Regions from separate parts of the Exiguobacterium sp. QJM3NY_9 genome, predicted to be linked through region 4. Evidence: riboswitches for the same ligand, from Rfam matches in the RefSeq annotation. Region 4 holds a riboswitch; each other region holds the start of a gene.

Region 1 (5,360 bases), 610 kb from region 4:
TTTACAGAGTGGGCGTCATCTTACGACGACACAGTAACGGGGCAAGATCCGGAGTACAAAGAAGTCTTTCGCCGTTATGACGAAATATTAGAGACGGTCGCTGAAAAAGCGATGTCACCTGTTGCCGAATTTGGCGCAGGAACAGGCAACTTGACGCAACGTTTGCTTGCGCGTCATGAGCAGGTGCTGGCGATTGAACCAAGTCCGGAAATGCGCGACATCTTAATCAATAAAATTCCGGCGCTGGCTGTTCAAGATGGTCATTTCTTATCGTTTGAAGCAGCAGAGGCAAAAAGTTTTGTCTCGACTTATGCGTTTCATCATTTGACGGATGAAGAAAAAGGACAGGCCGTCGATTTGATGGCAGCGATTTTACCGGCAGACGGAAAAATCGTCTATGCCGATACGATGTTCGTTTCTGAGGCAGCACGTCTAGAAACGATTGCAGAAGCAAAAACTCAAGGGTTTGACAACCTTGCAGAAGATTTAGAACGCGAATTTTATCCACTGATTCCAGTCATGGAACAGATTTTTACGTCACGCGGATTTGACGTGACATTCACACAATACAATCACTTCGTCTGGCTCGTAGAAGCCGAGAAAATGGGGGAATAAATCATGACAATCAAAAAAATGAACGTAGAAAGCTTTAACTTGGACCATACGAAAGTCAAAGCACCATATATTCGTGTAGCAGGCTATAAAGAAGGTAAAGTCGACCAAGTCGTCAAATATGATATTCGTTTCACACAACCGAACGTCGAGCAAATGCCGATGCGTGCGATGCACACACTCGAACATTTACTTGCTGAAAACATCCGCAACTATTCGGACGACGTCATCGATGTTTCGCCAATGGGCTGCCAAACTGGTTTCTACATGGCGATGATGAACTTTGACTCAGTCGAAAAAATGAGTGAACTGGTCGAGAAGACACTGAACGACGTCTTAGCGGCTGAAGTGATTCCGGCACAAAACGAAACGCAATGTGGGTTTGCGAGCGCACATGACCTTAAAGGAGCGAAGCACTATGCCGAGAAAATGCTTGCCGGTCGCGACGAATGGGACATCGTCTTCGGATGATCGCGAAGTCAGTCCGAGACCTCGTCGGAAATACGCCACTGTACGAGATTACTTCGTTCGATTTGCCTGCTGGTACGCGGATTTTGGCGAAGCTCGAATGGATGAACCCTGGGGGCAGCGTCAAAGACCGCCTCGGTATCCAACTCGTTGATGCCGCAATCGAACAGGGGTACGTGACTCCAGGCGGAACGATCATCGAACCGACTGCCGGCAACACCGGCATCGGTTTGGCGCTCGCAGCTAAAAAATATGACTTACAAGTCATTTGTGTCGTCCCGGAAAAGTTCAGTCAAGAGAAACAGACGTTGATGCGGGCACTCGGCGCGACTGTCGTCAACACGCCGACTGAACTCGATATGCAAGGCGCAATCGATAAGGCAAAAGAACTCGGACAAACGATTCCGAACAGTTATGTGCCACTCCAATTCGAAAACGAAGAAAATTCGGTCACTTATCAGCGGACACTTGGTCCGGAGCTTGTGGCGGAACTCGGTCACATCGACTGGTTCGTCGCCGGATGCGGATCAGGTGGAACGTTTGCCGGAACGACGGCTTTCTTAAAAGAACGCTTCGGGACAAAAGGGGCAATCGTCGAACCGGAAGGCTCCGTCCTCAACGGAGGGTCAGCCGGACCGCATAAAACAGAAGGAATCGGGACAGCTAAATGGCCAAGTCTCGTTTCTCGCGACCTGGTCGATGAAATTCATACGATTTCTGATTCGGATGCTTTTACGAAGGTCCATGAACTGGCGGCACGTGAAGGGTTACTCGTCGGCAGTTCGGCAGGAGCGGCACTCGCCGCGGCGCTCGATATCGCCCAGCGCCATCCTGGAAGTACGATTGTCACCGTCTTCGCAGACAGTGCAGAACGGTATTTGAGCCAACAAATCTTTGAAAAGGTGGACGAGACACATGCGTAAAAAAACAGCGTTGATTCACGGAGGAACGGGTGTAGACAAGGCAACGGGTGCCGTTACACCGCCAATCTATCAAACGAGCACATATAAGCAAGAAAAAATCGGTCAATTAAAAGACGGGTATGAGTACTCGCGCACAGCAAACCCGACGCGGACGAGCATCGAACGATTGATTGCTGATCTTGAAGGAGGCGTCCGTGGATTCGCGTTCGGATCAGGAATGGCGGCGATTCATGCTGTCTTCAATCTGCTTCAGTCTGGCGACCACATCGTCATGACGGACGACGTCTACGGCGGAACGTTCCGCTTGATGCAACGTGTCCTACCGAAGTTCAACATCGAAGTGACATTCGTCGATACGACGGATCTCAGCGCGACGGAAGCGGCGATTCAGGACAACACGAAGATGCTCTACGTCGAGACACCGACGAACCCGTTATTAAAAGTGACGGACATCGAAGCGATTGCAGCCATCACGCGTCGTCACGACTTGAAGCTCGTCGTCGACAACACGTTCGCGACACCGTACTTGCAACAACCAATCGCGCTTGGGGCAGATATCGTGCTGCATAGTGCAACGAAATACATTGGCGGCCATTCGGACGTCGTCGCAGGGCTTGTCGTCGTCAACGATGATACGCTCGGCGAAGAACTCCACTTCATCCAAAACTCGACGGGTGGAATTCTCGGACCGCAAGACAGCTTCTTGCTTGTCCGTGGATTACGGACGCTCGGTATCCGGATGGAAGCGATTGAAGAGACAGCACATGAACTTGTCAGCTTCCTGCAAGCGCAAGACGTCGTCTCGAACATCTTCTACCCGGGACTTGCATCGCATCCCGGTCATGCGATCCAGCAAAAACAAGCGACTGGTTTCGGCGGGATGATCAGCTTTGATGTCGGTTCAGCTGCAAATGCAGAGAAACTTGTGGAAGCATCACACTTCTTCACGCTTGCTGAAAGCTTAGGGGCGGTCGAAAGTTTGATTTCCGTTCCGGCACGGATGACACATGCATCGATTCCAGCAGAACGTCGGGCGGAACTCGGCATCACGGATGGTCTCGTCCGGATCTCGGTCGGACTTGAAGATGCAGAGGATTTGAAAGAAGATTTAACGCATGCTTTCAGTCTGCTCGAAAAAGTTTCTGAAAAAACTGTTTGACAAGCAAAATAACCCCTGCTAATATTCAAAATATATTAAAAACAACTAAATACCGATAACTCTTATCAAGAGTGGTGGAGGGACTGGCCCGATGAAACCCGGCAACCGCGGAATTTATTTCCGAAGTGGTGCTAATTCCAGCAGACGAACGTCTGCAAGATGAGAGCAAATGGTTTTGTGTACTGAAAGTGCGCGCGTTTGCTCTAAAACGTGCGCACTTTTTTTATGTTTAGGAGGGACAGTAGTGATTCGTTTACAGGATGTAGGAAAGATTTATCGCTCGAAGCGCGGCGAAGTCGAAGCTGTCGCAAACGTCGATCTCACGATTGAGCGCGGCGAAATTTTCGGAATAATTGGTTATTCCGGTGCAGGGAAGTCAACCTTGATTCGCCTGCTGAACATGTTAGAAGCACCGACAAGCGGTTCGATTCAAATTGACGGTGTCGAGATGACGACGTTACGACCGAAAGAATTACGCGGCGTCCGGAAAAATGTCTCGATGGTCTTTCAGCACTTTAACTTGCTCTGGTCACGGACAGTCGAAGAAAATATCATGTTCCCGCTCGAACTCGGCGGATATCCGAGAGCACGCCGGAAAGAACGCGTCGCCGAACTGATTCAACTCGTCGGACTCGACGGCCGCGAAGGTGCCTATCCGTCGCAACTCTCCGGTGGACAAAAACAACGGGTCGGGATTGCCCGCGCACTGGCATCAAACCCGGACGTCCTATTATGTGACGAGGCGACAAGCGCCCTTGATCCGAAAACGACGGACTCGATCTTAGAGTTACTCGTCGATATCAATAAAAAACTGAAACTGACGATCGTCTTGATCACACACGAGATGCACGTCATTCAAAAAATCTGTAATCGGGTCGCCGTCATGGAGGCCGGGAAAATCGTCGAGCAGGGACCTGTTTCAGAAGTCTTCCGGCATCCGAAACAAGCGATGACAAAAGAGTTCGTCAAACAGCTGACATCGTCTACAGAAAACGAGTTGACGTTCGCGAAACTCCGTGAACGCTATCCGACAGGGAAAATCGTCCAGCTGACATTCGTCGGTTCGACAGCAGAAAGTCCGATCCTCGCAGAAGTCATGAAAGATTCGACCTTATTATTTAATATCATTGGCGGGAACGTCGGACAGACGCAAGACGGTGCACTCGGAACGTTGTTCGTCCAACTGATTGGTGCGGCACATGAAACACAAGCGGTCATCGCGAAGCTTCAAGCGAGTGACGTGGAAGTGGAGGTGGATCACCGATGAGTACATTTTTTAACGACCTTGATTGGGAAATGGTCTGGACGGCGACTGGCAGTACCGTCTATATGACAGTTGTTGCCGGAATCGCGACATTTGTTCTCGGACTGGTCATCGGTCTGTTGTTATACGCGACGAATGAAGACTTGTTGTTTAAGAACCGGGCAGTGTATTCCGTGCTCAGCTTTTTAGTCAATGTCTTCCGCTCAATTCCGTTTATCATTTTGTTGATTTTATTAATTCCGATTACACTCATCATCGTCGGGTCGTTCTTAGGGCCGACAGCAGCACTTCCGGCACTGATTCTTGGGGCGGCACCGTTTTACGGGCGGATGGTCGAACTCGCACTCCGTGAAGTCGACAAAGGTGTCATCGAAGCAGCGGAATCGATGGGGGCAACGAAGTTCCAAATCATTTATAAAGTGTTGATTCCGGAAGCACTACCAGCAATCGTCTCCGGTATCACCGTCACGCTCGTCGCGCTCGTCGGTTACACGGCAATGGCCGGAGTAGTCGGAGGAGGAGGACTCGGGGACATGGCATATATCGAAGGTTTCCAGCGTTCTCAAAACGATGTCATCGCCATCGCGACATTGTTGATTCTCGTCATCGTCTTCATCATTCAAATTATTGGTGACCTGCTCGTAAAAGCAATCGATAAACGATAATACTATTTTAGTTAACTTGGGAGGAATTATTCATGAAACTTTGGAAAAAATTCGTCGGTACAGCAGCAGTATCCGTCTTAGCAGTCAGTCTTGCAGCATGCGGGGAAGAGTCGTCAGGAGACGACGCGAAGACACTTGTCATCGGTGCTTCAAACGTTCCCCATGCTGAAATCCTAGAGCACGTTCAAAAAGAGTATGAAGCAAAAGGCTACAAACTCGAAATCAAAAAGTTCCAAGATTATGTGTTGCCGAACAAGGCACTCGCTGAA
Region 2 (5,360 bases), 670 kb from region 4:
AAAAGCAAACACTCGATTAATAGTAAAAGACGCTGTCAGCACGACAGCGTCTTTTTTGTCATTCCTCAACCATCTTCAAAAAAAGCAATAATTTTTCAGCGAACCGTGTATTGAGACGTTCAAAGCTGAAATGCGGAAATCCATGGAGCCGTTGAAGATAGATTTGATCGCCACCCATTTTCCGGCAAATCTCTAACGTATATTTTACGTCCGCGAATTGATCGTCCGGTGCATAAAAACAAGCGAGGTTGACTCGCGGTAGTTTCTTCCGCTCTTCATCATGTAAGACGATTTCTTCTTCAATCTCCCGGTACTGTGCATATGTCAACTCACCAAGACGTGCCGTATCTTCACTATTTTGACCAAACGGCAACATCCCGAGTGGCGCATCCGGCCGAAAACGATCGAATGCACTTGCAAATACTTGTTTGACGCCACCGAGTTGTTTTGAATTATGCCAATCAAATAACGGCGAAATATACGACAAACTCGCAATCGGCAATTCATATTCCTGCAGTAGCCGGTTGACGACGAGTGCGCCCATGCTGCAGGCGATGATATGAATCGGTAACTTTCGTTTTCCGGCTTCTCGTAAAGCATCCTTCAGTAGTTGTTGATGTTCCTCAAGCGATATCCGGCGCGGTGCGTCTACACGTAACACTTCATAATCCTTTTCAAGGACTCGAATTAATGCATCGCTCGGCGTCGCTCGCAGTTGAAGGGGATAGACGAGTACGATAATCCCTGTTGCTTGATCTTCCACAAACTCACCTCTTCATACAAGTATCTCTGTATTATAACGTTTACATCTTGATGTCAAAAACCATCTTAAGTCGGATTTTCATTCATATATACGTTTTAAGCGTGTCACAGGTTCCACTTGACCGAAAATTTCTTCAGTCGTTTCACTTTCTTCTCTAAAACCGAAAGAGACTAGAAACTGGCGCGCTTTATAGTTTCGTGATTCAACGTAGACTTCAATCGGGGAAGCACCTTGGTGTTCAAGTTCACGAATCAACTTTCGTCCAATCCCATTTTGTTGATATTTCGGTAGTACATACAAGCGAACGATTTCCCACGTGCCGTCAACATCGATCGCATGGATGAAACCGACGATTTCTTCCTCGATAATGGCGACATTGAAATATTCTCCCCGCGCTTCCTCCGCCGTCCGAATTGCTCGAACGACTTCTTCTTGCGGATACGCCTCTTGTACGAAATGGGCTTTCGAGCTTTCCGAATAAATCTCTTCGTACGTATCCATCCAAGAGGTAATGGCAATATCATGAATGCGTGCCGCATCAGTAGGAATTGCTTCGCGTATCTCCATATCGGACTCCCCCTTTTTTCCGTTTACCGGTACATGTTCTTTTACCCTTTTCTAGAAAAATCATTCGTTTCCCTGCAAAGTTCGAGACAAACAAAAAAAGTTCAGAAACAAACTCATGCGAGTCTGCTTCTGAACTGAAAATTAAGCGAATCGTTTCGCTTGTTCTTCAAGAATTGCTGCTTTATCTGTTTGCTCCCATGGTAATTCGATATCTGTACGACCGAAATGACCATAAGCTGCTGTCTGACGATAAATCGGACGGCGGAGATCAAGCATGTTGATGATCCCTGCTGGGCGAAGATCGAAGTTTTCAGCAACGAGTTCGACGAGTTGTGCTTCTGGAAGTTTACCTGTTCCAAACGTATCAACTGCAATCGATACTGGGTGCGCGACACCAATCGCGTACGCAAGTTGAACTTCTGCTTTATCTGCAAGACCAGCAGCTACGAGGTTTTTCGCGACGTAACGTGCTGCATATGCTGCAGAACGGTCAACTTTTGTTGGATCTTTACCAGAGAATGCGCCGCCGCCATGACGTGCATATCCACCATACGTATCAACGATGATTTTACGTCCAGTTAATCCTGCATCACCTTGTGGTCCACCGATGACGAAGCGGCCTGTCGGGTTAATGAAGAACTTTGTTTCCGCATCGATGTATTCTGATGGAATCACAGGTGCGATGACATGCTCTTTCAGGTCTGCTTGGATTTGCTCAAGCGTCACTTCTTCTGCATGTTGTGTTGAGATGACGATTGTATCGACACGAACCGGTTCGTTGTTCTCATTGTATTCTACAGTTACTTGCGTCTTACCATCCGGACGGAGGTAGTCAAGTTGTCCAGTTTTACGGACTTCTGCGAGACGACGAGCAAGTTTGTGTGAAAGTGAAATCGGAAGTGGCATCAATTCAGGTGTTTCTTTCGTTGCATAACCGAACATGAGACCTTGGTCCCCTGCACCGATTGCATCGATTTCTTCATCTGACATGCTACCTTCGCGTGCTTCAAGCGCTTGGTCAACACCGAGAGCGATATCTGCTGATTGCTCATCGATTGAAGTCAATACAGCACAAGTGTCTGCATCGAAACCATATTTAGCGCGTGTATAGCCAATCTCACGAATTGTTTCGCGAACGACTTTCGGGATATCGACATAAGTCGATGTCGTGATTTCACCTGCGACGAGGACAAGTCCTGTCGTGACAGATGTTTCAGCAGCGACACGAGCATTCGGATCGGCTGCGAGGATTGCATCTAAGATAGAATCCGAGATTTGGTCACAGATTTTATCCGGGTGACCTTCAGTAACTGACTCCGACGTAAATAGTCGGCGATTAAGGTTTGTCATGTTTGACCCTCCCAAAAAAGAATTTGACGGTGTACTCATTTCCCCTAGTTGAGTGGGACGGTAAAATGAAAAAAACCTCTCCATGTCCAAAAAATGGTCAGGGAAAGGTTGTGCGTTCTTCCTTTACCCTCTTATCGTTCGAAGTGTTTACTTCGCTTCAGGAGAGCACCTTTTCCTTCATTAATAGAATTCTTAATGTAGGACGGTTGCCGGGTTTCTTCGGGCCTTGTTCCCTCCACCTGCTCAGAATAAGAGTATCCGTTACGAATTACATGATATAAAGTTGTGACCACTCTGTCAAGCTACGTTTTAATTTCTAGTCGAAACTTTCCCGAAGAGATGTTAAACTGTTAATGCTGAAAGCGTTTCCAGAAAAATAGAAATCAGCGCTAAAAAAGGATTGCTCATCCTTTAGTATGTCATATATAATAAATGTGTCATACTAAATGCCAGAGCTAAACCAACGTAGGGGAAAGGTGGGGTCAGGATGCCGATGACGGTCCTGAATATCGAAGAGCTACTCAAGAAGGAGCATGTGTTCAAACAACTATCTGTTGCTGAGCTAGTCGAACATGCAATTCGTAACGAAGAAGGGGTTCTTGCTGAAAATGGCGCTCTGTCTGTAGAAACGGGGAAATTTACAGGTCGTTCACCTAAAGACAAGTTCATTGTTCGCGATCAGTCATGCGAGTCACATATCGATTGGGGCCATGTCAATCAACCGATGGAAGCAGACAACTTCGAGCAACTTTTACAAAAAGTTCTTCGCTACATGAATGAAGCAGATCAGCTCTACTACACAGAAGCTGCTGCTGGTGCAGACACTCATTTTACCCTTCCGGTTCGGATTGTGACACAATATGCTTGGCATAATTTGTTTGCAAAACAACTATTTTTGCGTGAATATCCGACAGAAGCTGCTTTTGAGCCTTTCACGGTTATTTATGCGCCTCACTTCAAAGCAGATCCGAAAGTCGATGGAACGAATTCCGAAACGTTCATCGCCATGTCATTCGAACATCGGATTGTCTTAATCGGTGGAACGGAATATGCGGGCGAAATCAAAAAATCGATTTTCTCTGTCATGAACTACCTTTTACCTCAACGAGACGTCTTATCGATGCATTGCTCGGCTAACGTCGGTCATGAGGGTGACGTCGCTTTATTCTTCGGATTATCCGGTACTGGTAAGACCACACTGTCTGCTGACGACAGTCGTCAATTGATTGGTGACGATGAGCACGGGTGGTCCAACGACGGCGTCTTCAATATCGAAGGTGGCTGTTACGCAAAAACGGTCAACCTATCGCGCGAAAAAGAACCACAAATCTTTGATGCGATTCGTTTTGGCACTGTCCTCGAAAACGTCGTCCTCGATGATGCACGAATTCCTGACTATGATGATACGTCGAAAACGGAAAACACACGGGCCGCTTATCCGATTACAGCGATTGATAATATTGCAGTACCATCACGCGCCGGACATCCGAAAACGATTGTCTTTTTAACAGCTGATGCTTACGGCGTCCTGCCGCCAATCAGTAAGTTGACGAAGGAGCAAGCGATGTATCACTTCTTATCCGGGTATACATCGAAGTTAGCCGGGACAGAGCGTGGCGTAACAGAACCGGAAGCGACATTCTCGACATGCTTCGGTTCGCCTTTCTTACCGCTCATTCCTGAAAAATATGCAACGATGCTCGGTGAGCTCATCGACCGGCATGGTGTCACGGTCTACCTCGTCAATACAGGCTGGACGGGTGGCGCATATGGGACGGGAAGTCGGATGAAGCTTTCCTATACACGGACGATGGTCAATGCAGCTGTCAACGGCACGCTCGCTGATATCCCGACGGAAGAGCATCCGATTTTCGGGCTACACATGCCGCTCGAAGTCCCTGGTGTCCCAAGCGACTTGCTCAATCCTGTCAAAGTTTGGTCGGATGCTGATGCGTATGAACAACAAGCACGGGCTTTGGCAACTAAATTCAAACAAAATTTCACACGGTTCGACAGTGCAACTACTGAAATCAAATCAGCAGGGCCACGTGTTTAATTAAATTAAGATAATTAAAAGGCACCAGACACTGTATGTTCAGTGAGCTGGTGCCTTTTAACGTCCATTAGACGATTGAATCTTCTTCATCCGGTTGCAGATGAAGTTCTTTTTTAGTCAACCAATCTTGACTCTCTTTTAATAGTGCATAGGCACGCTGTTTTGAAATACCAAAACGATGGGTTAGTTTTTCAAACTGTTCAAATTCACCACGGTCGGCACTAATCGCGAGCAATAAACAATCACGAAACGGGTGATCTTTTCCTTGTAACACGATTTTCAACGTCGACTCGATTGGTAATTGATCGATGATTTCATCAATATCGACTGACAGTAATGCATCGATATGCGAGAGTAAGCCAATCATGTAGGCACTTTCCGGACGTAACGTCTTTGTTTCAAGTGCAAATAACTCGCATAACTTGGCACAATGCAGTGAAGAACGCAACAACTCGTCTGACCACTTGTACGGACTCGCAAGTCGCATCTCTCGTAAAACGATTAACGAAATCCAACTTTTAAGTTGTGAAAACCCGAGCAGTGAAATCGCTTGACGAACGGATTCGACGGTATTTCGAAGACCAATCCCGGGAGAATTGATAAGCTGAAGGACTTGCACACTAA
Region 3 (5,360 bases), 150 kb from region 4:
CGACCATGGCTTTCCATGCTTCGACATAACCTTCAACCGGCCAGTGAATGAGATAAAGATCGAGATAATCGGTTTCTAGTCGCTCAAGTGACTCAGCGAAAGCCTCTTTCGTCCGTCCGGCACGAATGTCATCGTTCCAAACTTTAGACGTCAAGAAGAGTTCTTCACGTTTCACGCCGCTTTCTTTGATTCCTTTTGCGACACCACGTTCGTTTTTGTAGACGGCAGCCGTATCGATATGACGGTAACCGACGCGAAGTGCTTCTGCGACGGCAGCCGGTGCTTCCGTCTCTTCATCGACTTGCCAGACACCGAACCCGATCTGTGGAATCGTGATACCATTTGAAAGTTTTGCGTATTGCATGTATATACTCCTCCTTCAATGAAACTAGAATATGGATTTGCCTGTTCAGTTTAGCATGAACTTAGCGGAACATCTGTTTTGATGCTCATAAGCAGGGAATATAGAATGGGAAAGAGAAGAAAGTCTACTGATGCATAAACGAAGAGAGGTGTAATATCATGGTGAAATCGATTAAAAAAGTACCAAAAGGAGTCTGGACAAGCATCGCAGCACTATTAGGTGCTCAAGCCACGTTCCTCTTCCTTGGTGCCCGCAAGACAGGACGCAATCCGTGGGTATGGGGTGGAGCAGGACTCGTTCAATTTCCGCTTCCGGCGATTGCCTATTTCATTTTGAATCGTCAAGAAAAACAGAAATAAAGTGAACCCCCGTCGCAGACGAAGCGACGGGGGTTGTTTGTTTTACGACATGTTGTTTTTTTGTGCGGCATCGCTCTTCCGGCGTGGGAAGCCGAAGAAGATTGCCAGTGATCCACAAACGAACAGTAAAAATGGATAGAACAAATAAGGAATCAGTTCGGGTGACGCCGTTTTCGTCAATTCAGCGGCAATCAAAAGTTGCGCTCCGTACGGGATGATTCCTTGAACACCACAGGAAAAGAGGTCGAGGATACTGGCTGACTTCTTCCGGTCGATGTCATACGTATCCGCGATTTCAGCAGCGAGCGGACCGGCGACAAGAATCGAAATCGTATTATTTGCTGTTGCGAGATTCGTTGCACTGACGAGGGCAGCCATACTGAACTCAGCTCCCCGGCGTTTCGAAATCTTTCGTGTCAGCGTTTCTTTGAGATAAGCAATTCCACCGTTATAGGTGATCAGGCTGACGAGTCCACCCATCAGCAACGTCAAGATTGAGATTTCTGCCATCCCCATCAATCCGTCAGACATCGCGAGGACAAACCCACTTACTCCGAAACTACCGTCGATCATTCCGATGATGCCTGTCAATAACGTCCCGCCGAGTAAGACGAGAATGACGTTGACACCAAAGAGGGCGAGCACGATGACGGAAAGATACGGAATCAGCTTATAAAATTCAAATGCTTTCGCTTCGACGATATCTCCGGAACCTGACACGAAAGCGAGTAAGATGACAGTGATGACGGCAGCAGGCAAGACGATTAAAAAGTTCGTTCTGAATTTATCACGCATGTTCGTTTTTTGTGTCCGGACAGCGGCGATTGTCGTATCTGAGATAAACGATAAGTTATCACCGAACATTGCTCCACCGACGACGGCAGCAGCGGCGAGTGCGACATTGACGCCCGTCGCGTCATGAATCCCGAGTGCGATCGGTGCAAGGGCAGCGATTGTGCCGGTCGAAGTTCCCATCGCCATCGAGATGAAAGCGGCAATGATGAACAATCCACTCATTAAAAGAGACTGGGGTAGGAAACTGAGTGCAGCGTTGACGGTCGCATCAATGGCTCCGATTGCATTCGCTGTTCCAGAAAATGTGCCAGCGAGTAAAAAGATGAAGACCATGATCATGATGTCCGGATTTCCGGCACCGCGGGCAATCCGCTCGACGGTCTGGTTGATGTCTCCCTTAGATGTCGCAGCAGCAAAAATCAAGGCGATTAAAGCTGCAATCAAGATGGGGAATTTGTAAAAGTCGTTATAGAAGATTCCTGCACCGATGAATAATACAAGAAAAACGAACAAGGGCAACAACGCCCATTTGTTCGGCGTAATCGTTTCGTTCATGTGAATCACTCCATTTCTTCAGCATACAAAAAAAGACCCCTTCGCAAGAAAGAAGGAGGTCTTTACTGAAAAAGACGCTCTTCTTATCTCTCAAGCCATAGCTTGCTGGATTTGGCACAGTACGAATCAATCGTCCGCTGCCGAAACATCATTGGGCCAGTCCCTCCGTTTCTCGCGATAAAAAGAAGTCATTTAGTTGTTTAGTCGTTGTTTAAAACACGTTTATTACCCTAACGTATCTTTTAATGCTTGTCAACTGTACCTTACTGCAGTGCTTGTTTGAGCGTCGTCACATTTTCGTTCATCAAATCAAAGTACGATTGATCTTGTTGATCTTTTGCGACGGACTCGAGGTTATGAATCGTAATCGATTCGGCACCGATTTCTTTTTGGATGACACGGGCGACCTTTGGCGACACCGTCTCTTCGAAGGCGATATAGTTTAAGTCATGCATCTCTGCTTCCTTGACGATGGCAGCCAGCTGTTTTTGGGACGGTTCGTCAGACGGTGAAATACCGGCAATCGGCAGTTGCGTGAAACCGTAACGTTCCGCCAAGTACCCGTATGCGGCATGCGTGACGAGAAGCTCCTTTTTCGAACCGGAGTCAACAGCTTTTTGTAAATTTTGGTCGAGTTCATCTGCTTGTTTGTTAAAGAGTGCGAGGTTTTTATCAAACGTTTCCTTCCGGTCAGGTGCTTCCTTTGCTAACGCGGTCGTAATCGAGTCAGCCATTTTCTTGGCGTTGTTCGGGTCGAGCCAAACATGCGGATCGTATTGTCCATGATCGTGCGACTCTTCTTCAGCCTCGTGATCATCATGGTCATCGTGTGCGTCTTCTTCGTGCGTATGAAGCGAAGCGGAAGCCTCGAGTAAGTCGATATTTTTGCTTGTCTCGACAAAACGAATGGAATTACCGGCTAAACTTTCCTTAATCTTTTCAGAGTACGGCTCAAGGGTTGTGCCGGTAAGTAAAAATAGATCGCCTTTCGCAATCGTCGTCAGTTGCTTCGGAGTCGGCTCATACGAATGCGGGTCGGCGCCAGGGGGAACGATTAATTCGACCTGGACGTCTGTGCCGCCGATTTCTTTTGCAATTGCTGCAGTCGCGAATGTCGACGTATAAATTTGCAATTTACCGTCTTCGTCTGAATTTGAAGGCGATGAGCCGCATGCGGCGAGCAGACTGGCAGTTACTGTCGCGATGGTTAACGCTGGAATGATTTTTTTCATATGTGAACCCTCCAAGATAATTAAAACGTAATTGTTCCGATTTGGACTTTCTAACTATATCCGACGGAAATTAAAGCGTCAAGTCGGAATGTTGTGAAGTTCTAGTTCAAAATAAATCGGGTAAGAGAAGAGTAGAAGTGAAATCGGAATGAGCCTTGGAGGTGATGAGGTGAAACGTGAAACAGCATGGTTGATGGGTGGCGCCGCTATTTTGACGACGGCTGCTGCTGGTGCGAGTATTTGGAATAATTATGGAGCCTTACTCAGATGGACGGAGCCGGTCTTGCCGCTTACCAAAAAGCAATTAGCACCACGAAATCTTTTGTACAAGACGGTCAATCAGCAGGATTTGACGTTAGATATTTATTATCCGCCGGGAGAAGGGCCGTTTCCGGTCGCGATTTATGCTCATGGCGGCGCATTCGTTCGTGGAAACCGTGATGATGTGTTTAGTTTTGCTCCAATCATCGACCGGTTTTTAGAACTCGGGATTGCCGTTTGCAGCATCGACTATCGTTTGTTTGAGGATGGCAGCTACTTTCCGGACAACCTGGAAGATGTTCGAGATGCCTTATGTTTTTTAAATCAACAAGCGGATGAATTACGCATCGCGCGCGGTCGCATGCTTTTATGGGGTGATTCAGCAGGTGGAGCCCTAATGTTGACGACGGCGCTTGCTCCGACTGAATTTATCGGCGAACAGGCGGAGGCGCATCTTCCTTTAATCAGTGGAGTCATCGCCTTGTATCCGCCGACGAATTTTCTGTTATTTAAATTCATTCAAACCTGGATTGCCCATATCAAGTTTTATGGGGGTGGACGTGAAGAATGGCGACAGTTGATGATGCGTGTCTCCCCGGCGACACATTTAAGTTCCGACTCGCCGCCGATCATGTTGCTGCACGGAAAAAAGGATCCGATTGTCCCGTTTGCTCAAGCACTCCACTTTGTTGAGAAGGGGGCGGATGTCGGGGCGGATGTTCGATTATTCTCTTTCCCGAATGGTACACATTCGCTGGCGAGCTTTGCCCAAACTGAAAATCCACTCAAAATTGAACGTTTGCTCGAACGAATCGAAGCCTTCAGTTGTCAAGTGCTTGTCTTACCGAAGCGAGAGGCGCTTCATTAGGAAACATGATACAATCAGTCATATTTCTTTAGAAGGAGACTGCAATATGACGGAAATTTGTTTAGTACGACACGGTCAAACGGACTGGAACTTAAACGAGCGGATTCAAGGACGTGAAGATATACCGCTTAACGAGACCGGTAGAAAACAGGCGGCTCTCAGTGCTGCCTACCTGGCAGAAGAACAGTGGGACGTCTTGATTTCAAGTCCGCTATCGCGAGCTGTCGAAACTGCTGAAATCATTGGTCGATCGATTGGTTTAAGCTTGACGGAAACGGATGAACGGCTTGTCGAGCGCGAATTTGGAACGGCTTCCGGTGAACCGGTCGCCGGAATTTACGAAGCAGTGCAGGCAAATGATGCAGAGCGCGTCCCGGGGCTTGAAACGGAAGCGGAAATTCAACAGCGTGTCTTCAGTGCGGTTGAAGAACTGACAGAAAAATATCGAGGAAAACGCCTCTTAGTCGTCTGCCATTCGCATACGATTAAAGCGGCACTCTCCTCGATTGATGAGACATTCAGTTACCGGACGCCGTTAAAAAATGCATGTGCGAATTACATTCGTTTTTCCGACCGTTATGAGATTGAACGGATTAATGTAGCGGACCATATCACAATTTGAACATCAATCTTCGACGGTTGCCGGATGTTCTTGTAAGTACCGTTTAAACGTTTCTTTCGCGATGCTCGTGATATGAGCACCACGTTTAGAGCGTCGGTCTTTATATTCTTGAATCAGCTCTTCGCCAGTAAAGTTGTCTTCGACGACTTCACGCAAAATCGATTCGGATAAATCATTTTTCATCATGACCATCTTACCGGTAAAGAGGTAAGAGACGCCTTCGCTCAATTGCGTACTTTCATAAGGGGTGACAATCATGGCGGCGGGGTCATTGTCCGGCCGTGAAATCGTGATTTCAATCAAA
Region 4 (5,360 bases):
ATCTCGGTCGTGCTAAAAAAATCGACAGCTCTTATGTCCCAACACGGATGAACGCCCTTGTCATCGGTGAAGATTTAGCGCAACCGGATGCTTACGGAAACACAGCGAATCCGAACCTCGTCGCAAACCCGGATAACCTCGCTTACTCTGCTGCATCGAATACGTTGTTCATCGGTGAGGACAGCTCACTGCACACGAATAACTTCGTCTGGGCATACGACTTGAAAACGAAGAAACTCTCACGTATCCTGTCGGTTCCCGTCGGTGCAGAAGCGACCGGACTCCGTTCGCTCGACCGTGTCGGTGGCTATAGCTACTTGCTCAGCAACTACCAACACCCAGGTGAAGGTCTTGACGGCAAGCAGATCACAGCAGTTGACCCAAAAGAACTTGAACAAGCGATGCAAGATGGCATCGGCATCCAAAAAACAGGTGGTGTCGGCTACCTCTCCGGTCTTCCGACAGGCACAAAATCATACTCGCACCACCATTAAGTAGAACAACGAACGACTGCGTCGTTCTTCACTAAAACAGGTGTCTCCCCGTTTCCGTCATGACCGGAAGGGAAGACACCTGTTTTTAGTTTTGGATTTGTTTAACCTCTGTTTCGAGCCGCTCGAGAAATCCTTTGACGATTTTCTCGTTTTCACGTTCTCCGCCTAACGATAAGAGACTGCGACCGACGAAGTTGACGCCTTCATTTTTCCCCGTGTAAATCAAACGACAGTTCGTCGCATCGATTCGCTTCAGCGCAAACGACATCTCAAGGCGAAACATCTTCGCTAACGTAAAACCAATCGTATTTTGTTTATAGTCCGGTTCATTCGTATAAGCGAGATCGGTCACGATGTAGGTTTCAAGACGATTCCCTTGCATGTAGGTTTGGCGGTACGTCGATCCGACGACGCCCGGCTTACGTTCAATCACCTCATGTTGGACTACCCCCGGAATGAGTCGTTGCAGTCGATCGTGATCAAACAGATGCCACGCCTGTTCGATTGGAATCGCAAGTACTTTTTCTTCACGCCACGTCACCATGACACCACCTCCTTTTAGTTTAAAAATACCCTGATGTCCGTCGTTCTAACGCTCGACTACGGCACAATCAGGGTATTTTTCTTACTTCAAGTGGTTTTCGATGTTCACTTCACGGTTTGACGTTCTAACGCATGACCGAGGAATTTGGCGAGTTCCAGCATCCCAAACTTCCCAGCTGCCGCTTCAGCGTCCGAATTGTAATTCGTATTCGTGTTGACGTCATACGTATAAATCGTCCCGTCCGCATCCTTGATGAACTCAATCCCGGCGACCGCAATTTTATTTTCCTGCAAGAACGCTTCATACTGAGCGATGATCGGGTCATCGAACCCATCGACAACTTGGAATTTCATCGGTGTCTCTGCCGCCTCTTCCCCAACCGGGCAGAACAAATCATCGATGACACAAGCATCCGCGGGGCAGAGCTCGAATCCTTCCGACGTATCGACACGGACCGCATAGACGAACTTACCACCAACGAATTCACAACGCGTAATATACGGTTCAGGTGCTTGAATGTACTCTTGAATCAACGTGATGCCGTCGACCGGCTCATCGAATGTCGGTCCGTCAAGATACGTCTCGAGTGCTTCAATCGAGTGGAACAATTGAACGCCGAGTCCTTTACCGGCACGATTGTGTTTCGTGATGAACGACGATACTCCGATGTTTTGAGCGGCTTGGACGATTTGATCACGTCCGACGGCTGCCGTCGTTTTCGGAACACGGATACCTGCTTTGCGTAAGGCGGTGTATTGGTTGATCTTACTGACCTCGAGTCGTAACGCACGGGTTCCGTTGAAAACGGTCCGATCATGTTCTTCGAGCCAAGCGAGGACCCCTTCCGTCAATTCTGGTGCATACCGGTGTCCGCGTGTATGGGACGAGGCACTCATCCGGCTGTAAAAAACGCCTTCCGGTGGTGTTTCGTCGAGCGGGACGACCCCTTCGTTGAGGTGCCACTGTTCATACGGTAAGTTGAGTTCCTCGAGTCGCTTGATTAAATGATCCGTCCATTCCTGATTTTCGTGTAAGATATGAATTTTCGTCATTTTAGTTGACCTACCTTTCGTTTCGCTTCGACACGTGGCATGACCTCGCGGGCAAAGCGTTCCATTTCTTCGAGTTGCGGAGAAAATTGGAGCAAGAGCAACGTCACCCCGACCGCTTCAAATTCAAGAATCCGTTCTGCGATTTGATCCGGCGTCCCAATCAGGTTCGGACGCAGTCCACGGTTTGAGACCGAATAGTCATTTCGTTTGACCTGTTGTTCGAGTTGCGATTTACTGACGAAGTCGTCATATCCGGCATATCCGGCACCGTCTTCCTTGACGTTCGTAATCCGGCGCCATTCTTCGAGCGCCGCTTCTTCCGTCTCGCGACAGATGATATAGGCTGCCAGTCCGAAACTCGCAAGCGGCTGCTTCCCGGTCGCCGCGCGGCGGATTTTCATATCCGTAATTTTCGTCGCGACTTCATCAACCGTTCCCCCATGCATGACATAGGCATCACAGTGATTGACGATCGTCTGTTTCCCCGTCTCACTCTCACCACCAGCGTAGAGCTTGATTCCGGGACGCTGAACGGGTTTCGGGTGAAGCTCTGCCCGTTCCAGCTGATAGTAGTCTCCGTCAAAACTGTAGGGTGATGCGTCCGCCCATAATCCTTTCATGACCGTCACGAATTCTTCCGTCCGGGCATATCGTTCGTCATGGGCTGTAAATATCCCATTGTATTGACGGGCTTCTTCCTCCCACCAGGCCGAAACGACGTTGAGCGTAAAACGTCCGTTACTCAACTGATCGAGGTTCGCCGCCATTTTCGCTGTCGTCGCCGGATTATGAAAACCGGGCCGGACGGCTGTCATGATTTCCAAACGTTCCGTTGTCGCCGCAATCGCCGCTGCCGTCGTCCACGCCTCAAGACTCGGTTCGGCTATTCCTTTAATGTCGTTTAAATTCAATTCTGCAATCAATGTCGTAGAAAAGCCAATCCGTTCTGCCGTCTGTGCGACTTGTTTCGCATAATCGAATGTCGCCGGCATTTGTTCATCCTCGACGTTTCGTAACCAACCTCCGAAGATTGGTAACCAAAATCCGTATTCCATCCCCTGTGCCCCCTTTTTGCATAAAAAATCGCTCTTTTCGTTTAGAAAAGAGCGACGAATGTCTACTGTCGGCTCTTATCTTCAAAGGAATAAATTCCTCTTGGAAGTAGCACCTTCCGCTCATGCGGGGTTGCTGAAGTGTCGTCGGGCCAGTCCCTCGACTTCTCGTGATAAGAATAATTGAAATTAGCGTACATCTTTTAGCAGAGTAAAGCAACCTTTAAACCTTCTTTTCCTATCGGAATTAAAAAACATTTGGAAAATCACTCTGTTTCTTGATACTTCTTTGTCTAGAAGCTAAAAACAGGGATTGCGCATCGGTTTAAGATGGCAATCCCTGCTTTGTATGGTGCTGTTCAAAATCAATTCATTCTGGTGATACGAACGGTGAGTCATTGTGATTTGCATCCATCATGGCTGTCCGGTGACCAGTCGTCGAAACTTCTTCCCCACGCACGCGATCGTAGAACTTCGCGATTGTGACGCTGAAGTACGGGCCAATCCAGAGGAAACCAATTCCGAGCGTAATGATTCCGAGCAAGAACCAACCGATGAACGAAAGGACGAGGAAAAACGCCTCTTTTTTGTGTCCATCCATCATTTGGCGTGAACGCGTAATGGCATCAAGGATGCCAATCGATGGTTCGTCCCGAATGATGTAATACGTCAACATGTAAGAGAATGACTTAATGATTCCTGGAATGATGAAAAGTAAGAACCATAGCCCTAAGAAAAAGGTTTGGACGATTGACACTCCAATGGCTTTCAAGAACATTTTGTACGGCTCAAACAAATCTGCGACTTTCGTCTGCTCGTCTCGGGCAACGGATAGGGCGAGCCATGACCATCCCATTGCAACCGGTAAGGTCAACACCGTCAAGAGCATACCAATCAGGTCGATAAATTGGAAATCCTCTTCGGGTGAGGACGCAAATCCGTTCGGAACGCCTTGAATGATTAAGAACAACAACATCATTAATGCCATGAAGCCCCATCGTCCCTGCAACGACTCGCGCGCTGCTAATTTTAATTGTTTTGACATCGAAAGATCCTCCTCAAAAATAAGTGCTACCTTTCTTTACGGTTTATTTTTGAGGAGGTTTCACTTTTTAACGCTCGTCTTTTAGTAAACGTTGGACCATTGCTTTTTCAAGTTGTTGCTGGCACGCCGTATACAAAGAGCGTCGTCCATCGAGTCGTTCAATCGCAAACGGAATATCGTGCTTTTTTGCTTGCACGAGAACATGTGCCGCTGCTGCGTGGGAGACGCGACTTTTGATGACGACGATCGCATCTGTCTTTTTCGCGAGACAGGCAATTTTTTTCGCAGCTTGGGCGTCACCGCCAAGATGGATTAATTCAATCCCTGTCTCCGCAAAGAAGTCGCGGTAGACGGCGCGCTGTTGCTCATTACCGACGATGACGAGACGCATGCCGTCGTAGGAAGCAAAATCGAGTGCCGTTTTATCGACGAATTCGATTGGTTGACCTGGTAATGTCGTCGTATCGAGACGTTCGAGTTGCTGGACTTTCTTTTCCCGGAGGCGCCGCTCTTTTTTGACTTTCTTCGCCTTCGGTTTCCGTTGCATCATCTTGTCGTAGCGTCCTGTTTTCGTCTGTTTGTTTGCAGGTGACGCAGTGACGGACTCGGGCGAACCACTCGATACGTCGCGTGCCGGTAATTCCGTCATGGTCGGTACTTCGTAATGAAATGCGTGTTTCCAGACAATCGTTAATGTCTCCGGATGACCTTTCCACATGACGAGGTCGACGAGTTGACCTGCTTTCAGTTGGAAGAACCGCATGTCTTCGAGTGGTGTCGTGTAATAGAACGGTTTTCCCGTCTCATCTTGCAGTGGACCGTCAATCGTCGCTTCGATGATGCCATGGTTCTTGACGATACACTTTTCAAAAACGATTCGCTCTGCAAGTGGTTTTACTTGATCCGTCGCGACGACGGCTAAGATTTCAAGCGACGTCCGGCGCTCATCTTGATGTAGGACTTGGACACGGACTTCCATCCCATGCTCCAGGTTCCAGTCACGGATTTCTGTTTCTGAGACATGACTGTTTGGCCATTCCCGTAACGAGCCACCCTTTAATTGCCGTTCAAACGTATAGGAATACCGTTGTTCGACAGTCCGTTCAACTTCTTCCTTCCGTTCCTGGATCATTTTGATCGGGAGGCTAGATGGTGTTTCCTGACGTTCTACTA

The links. A riboswitch is a leader RNA that binds a small molecule or an ion and turns the genes downstream of it on or off. The one in region 4 is predicted to bind S-adenosylmethionine.
Region 1: it holds a riboswitch for S-adenosylmethionine, as region 4 does, so the genes downstream of both, AC0VYQ_RS12015 (methionine ABC transporter ATP-binding protein) here and AC0VYQ_RS15060 (LLM class flavin-dependent oxidoreductase) in region 4, are expected to answer to the same signal.
Region 2: it holds a riboswitch for S-adenosylmethionine, as region 4 does, so the genes downstream of both, metK (methionine adenosyltransferase) here and AC0VYQ_RS15060 (LLM class flavin-dependent oxidoreductase) in region 4, are expected to answer to the same signal.
Region 3: it holds a riboswitch for S-adenosylmethionine, as region 4 does, so the genes downstream of both, AC0VYQ_RS14370 (Na+/H+ antiporter NhaC family protein) here and AC0VYQ_RS15060 (LLM class flavin-dependent oxidoreductase) in region 4, are expected to answer to the same signal.

What each region holds. Positions count from the first base shown of each region.
Region 1 is NZ_CM149679.1:2,342,948-2,348,307, reverse strand. Features, by position in the region: gene AC0VYQ_RS12035 (class I SAM-dependent methyltransferase) at 1-615, shown strand, start outside; gene AC0VYQ_RS12030 (S-ribosylhomocysteine lyase) at 619-1,083, shown strand; gene AC0VYQ_RS12025 (PLP-dependent cysteine synthase family protein) at 1,080-2,003, shown strand; gene AC0VYQ_RS12020 (bifunctional cystathionine gamma-lyase/homocysteine desulfhydrase) at 1,996-3,162, shown strand; SAM riboswitch class I at 3,222-3,328, shown strand; gene AC0VYQ_RS12015 (methionine ABC transporter ATP-binding protein) at 3,407-4,429, shown strand; gene AC0VYQ_RS12010 (methionine ABC transporter permease) at 4,426-5,091, shown strand; gene AC0VYQ_RS12005 (MetQ/NlpA family ABC transporter substrate-binding protein) at 5,124-5,360, shown strand, end outside.
Region 2 is NZ_CM149679.1:2,286,979-2,292,338, forward strand. Features, by position in the region: gene mnmM (tRNA 5-(aminomethyl)-2-thiouridylate-methyltransferase MnmM) at 1-20, shown strand, start outside; gene AC0VYQ_RS11720 (alpha/beta fold hydrolase) at 59-763, opposite strand; gene AC0VYQ_RS11725 (N-acetyltransferase family protein) at 842-1,330, opposite strand; gene metK (methionine adenosyltransferase) at 1,472-2,680, opposite strand; SAM riboswitch class I at 2,809-2,935, opposite strand; gene pckA (phosphoenolpyruvate carboxykinase (ATP)) at 3,168-4,736, shown strand; gene AC0VYQ_RS11740 (EAL and HDOD domain-containing protein) at 4,804-5,360, opposite strand, start outside.
Region 3 is NZ_CM149679.1:2,808,423-2,813,782, reverse strand. Features, by position in the region: gene AC0VYQ_RS14380 (aldo/keto reductase) at 1-364, opposite strand, end outside; gene AC0VYQ_RS14375 (hypothetical protein) at 523-723, shown strand; gene AC0VYQ_RS14370 (Na+/H+ antiporter NhaC family protein) at 766-2,073, opposite strand; SAM riboswitch class I at 2,154-2,257, opposite strand; gene AC0VYQ_RS14365 (metal ABC transporter solute-binding protein, Zn/Mn family) at 2,337-3,305, opposite strand; gene AC0VYQ_RS14360 (alpha/beta hydrolase fold domain-containing protein) at 3,475-4,434, shown strand; gene AC0VYQ_RS14355 (histidine phosphatase family protein) at 4,481-5,056, shown strand; gene AC0VYQ_RS14350 (YwpF family protein) at 5,060-5,360, opposite strand, start outside.
Region 4 is NZ_CM149679.1:2,954,766-2,960,125, forward strand. Features, by position in the region: gene AC0VYQ_RS15045 (PhoX family protein) at 1-494, shown strand, start outside; gene AC0VYQ_RS15050 (SRPBCC family protein) at 580-1,038, opposite strand; gene AC0VYQ_RS15055 (ATP-grasp domain-containing protein) at 1,143-2,090, opposite strand; gene AC0VYQ_RS15060 (LLM class flavin-dependent oxidoreductase) at 2,087-3,145, opposite strand; SAM riboswitch class I at 3,218-3,322, opposite strand; gene AC0VYQ_RS15065 (DUF975 family protein) at 3,513-4,187, opposite strand; gene AC0VYQ_RS15070 (DUF2325 domain-containing protein) at 4,255-5,360, opposite strand, start outside.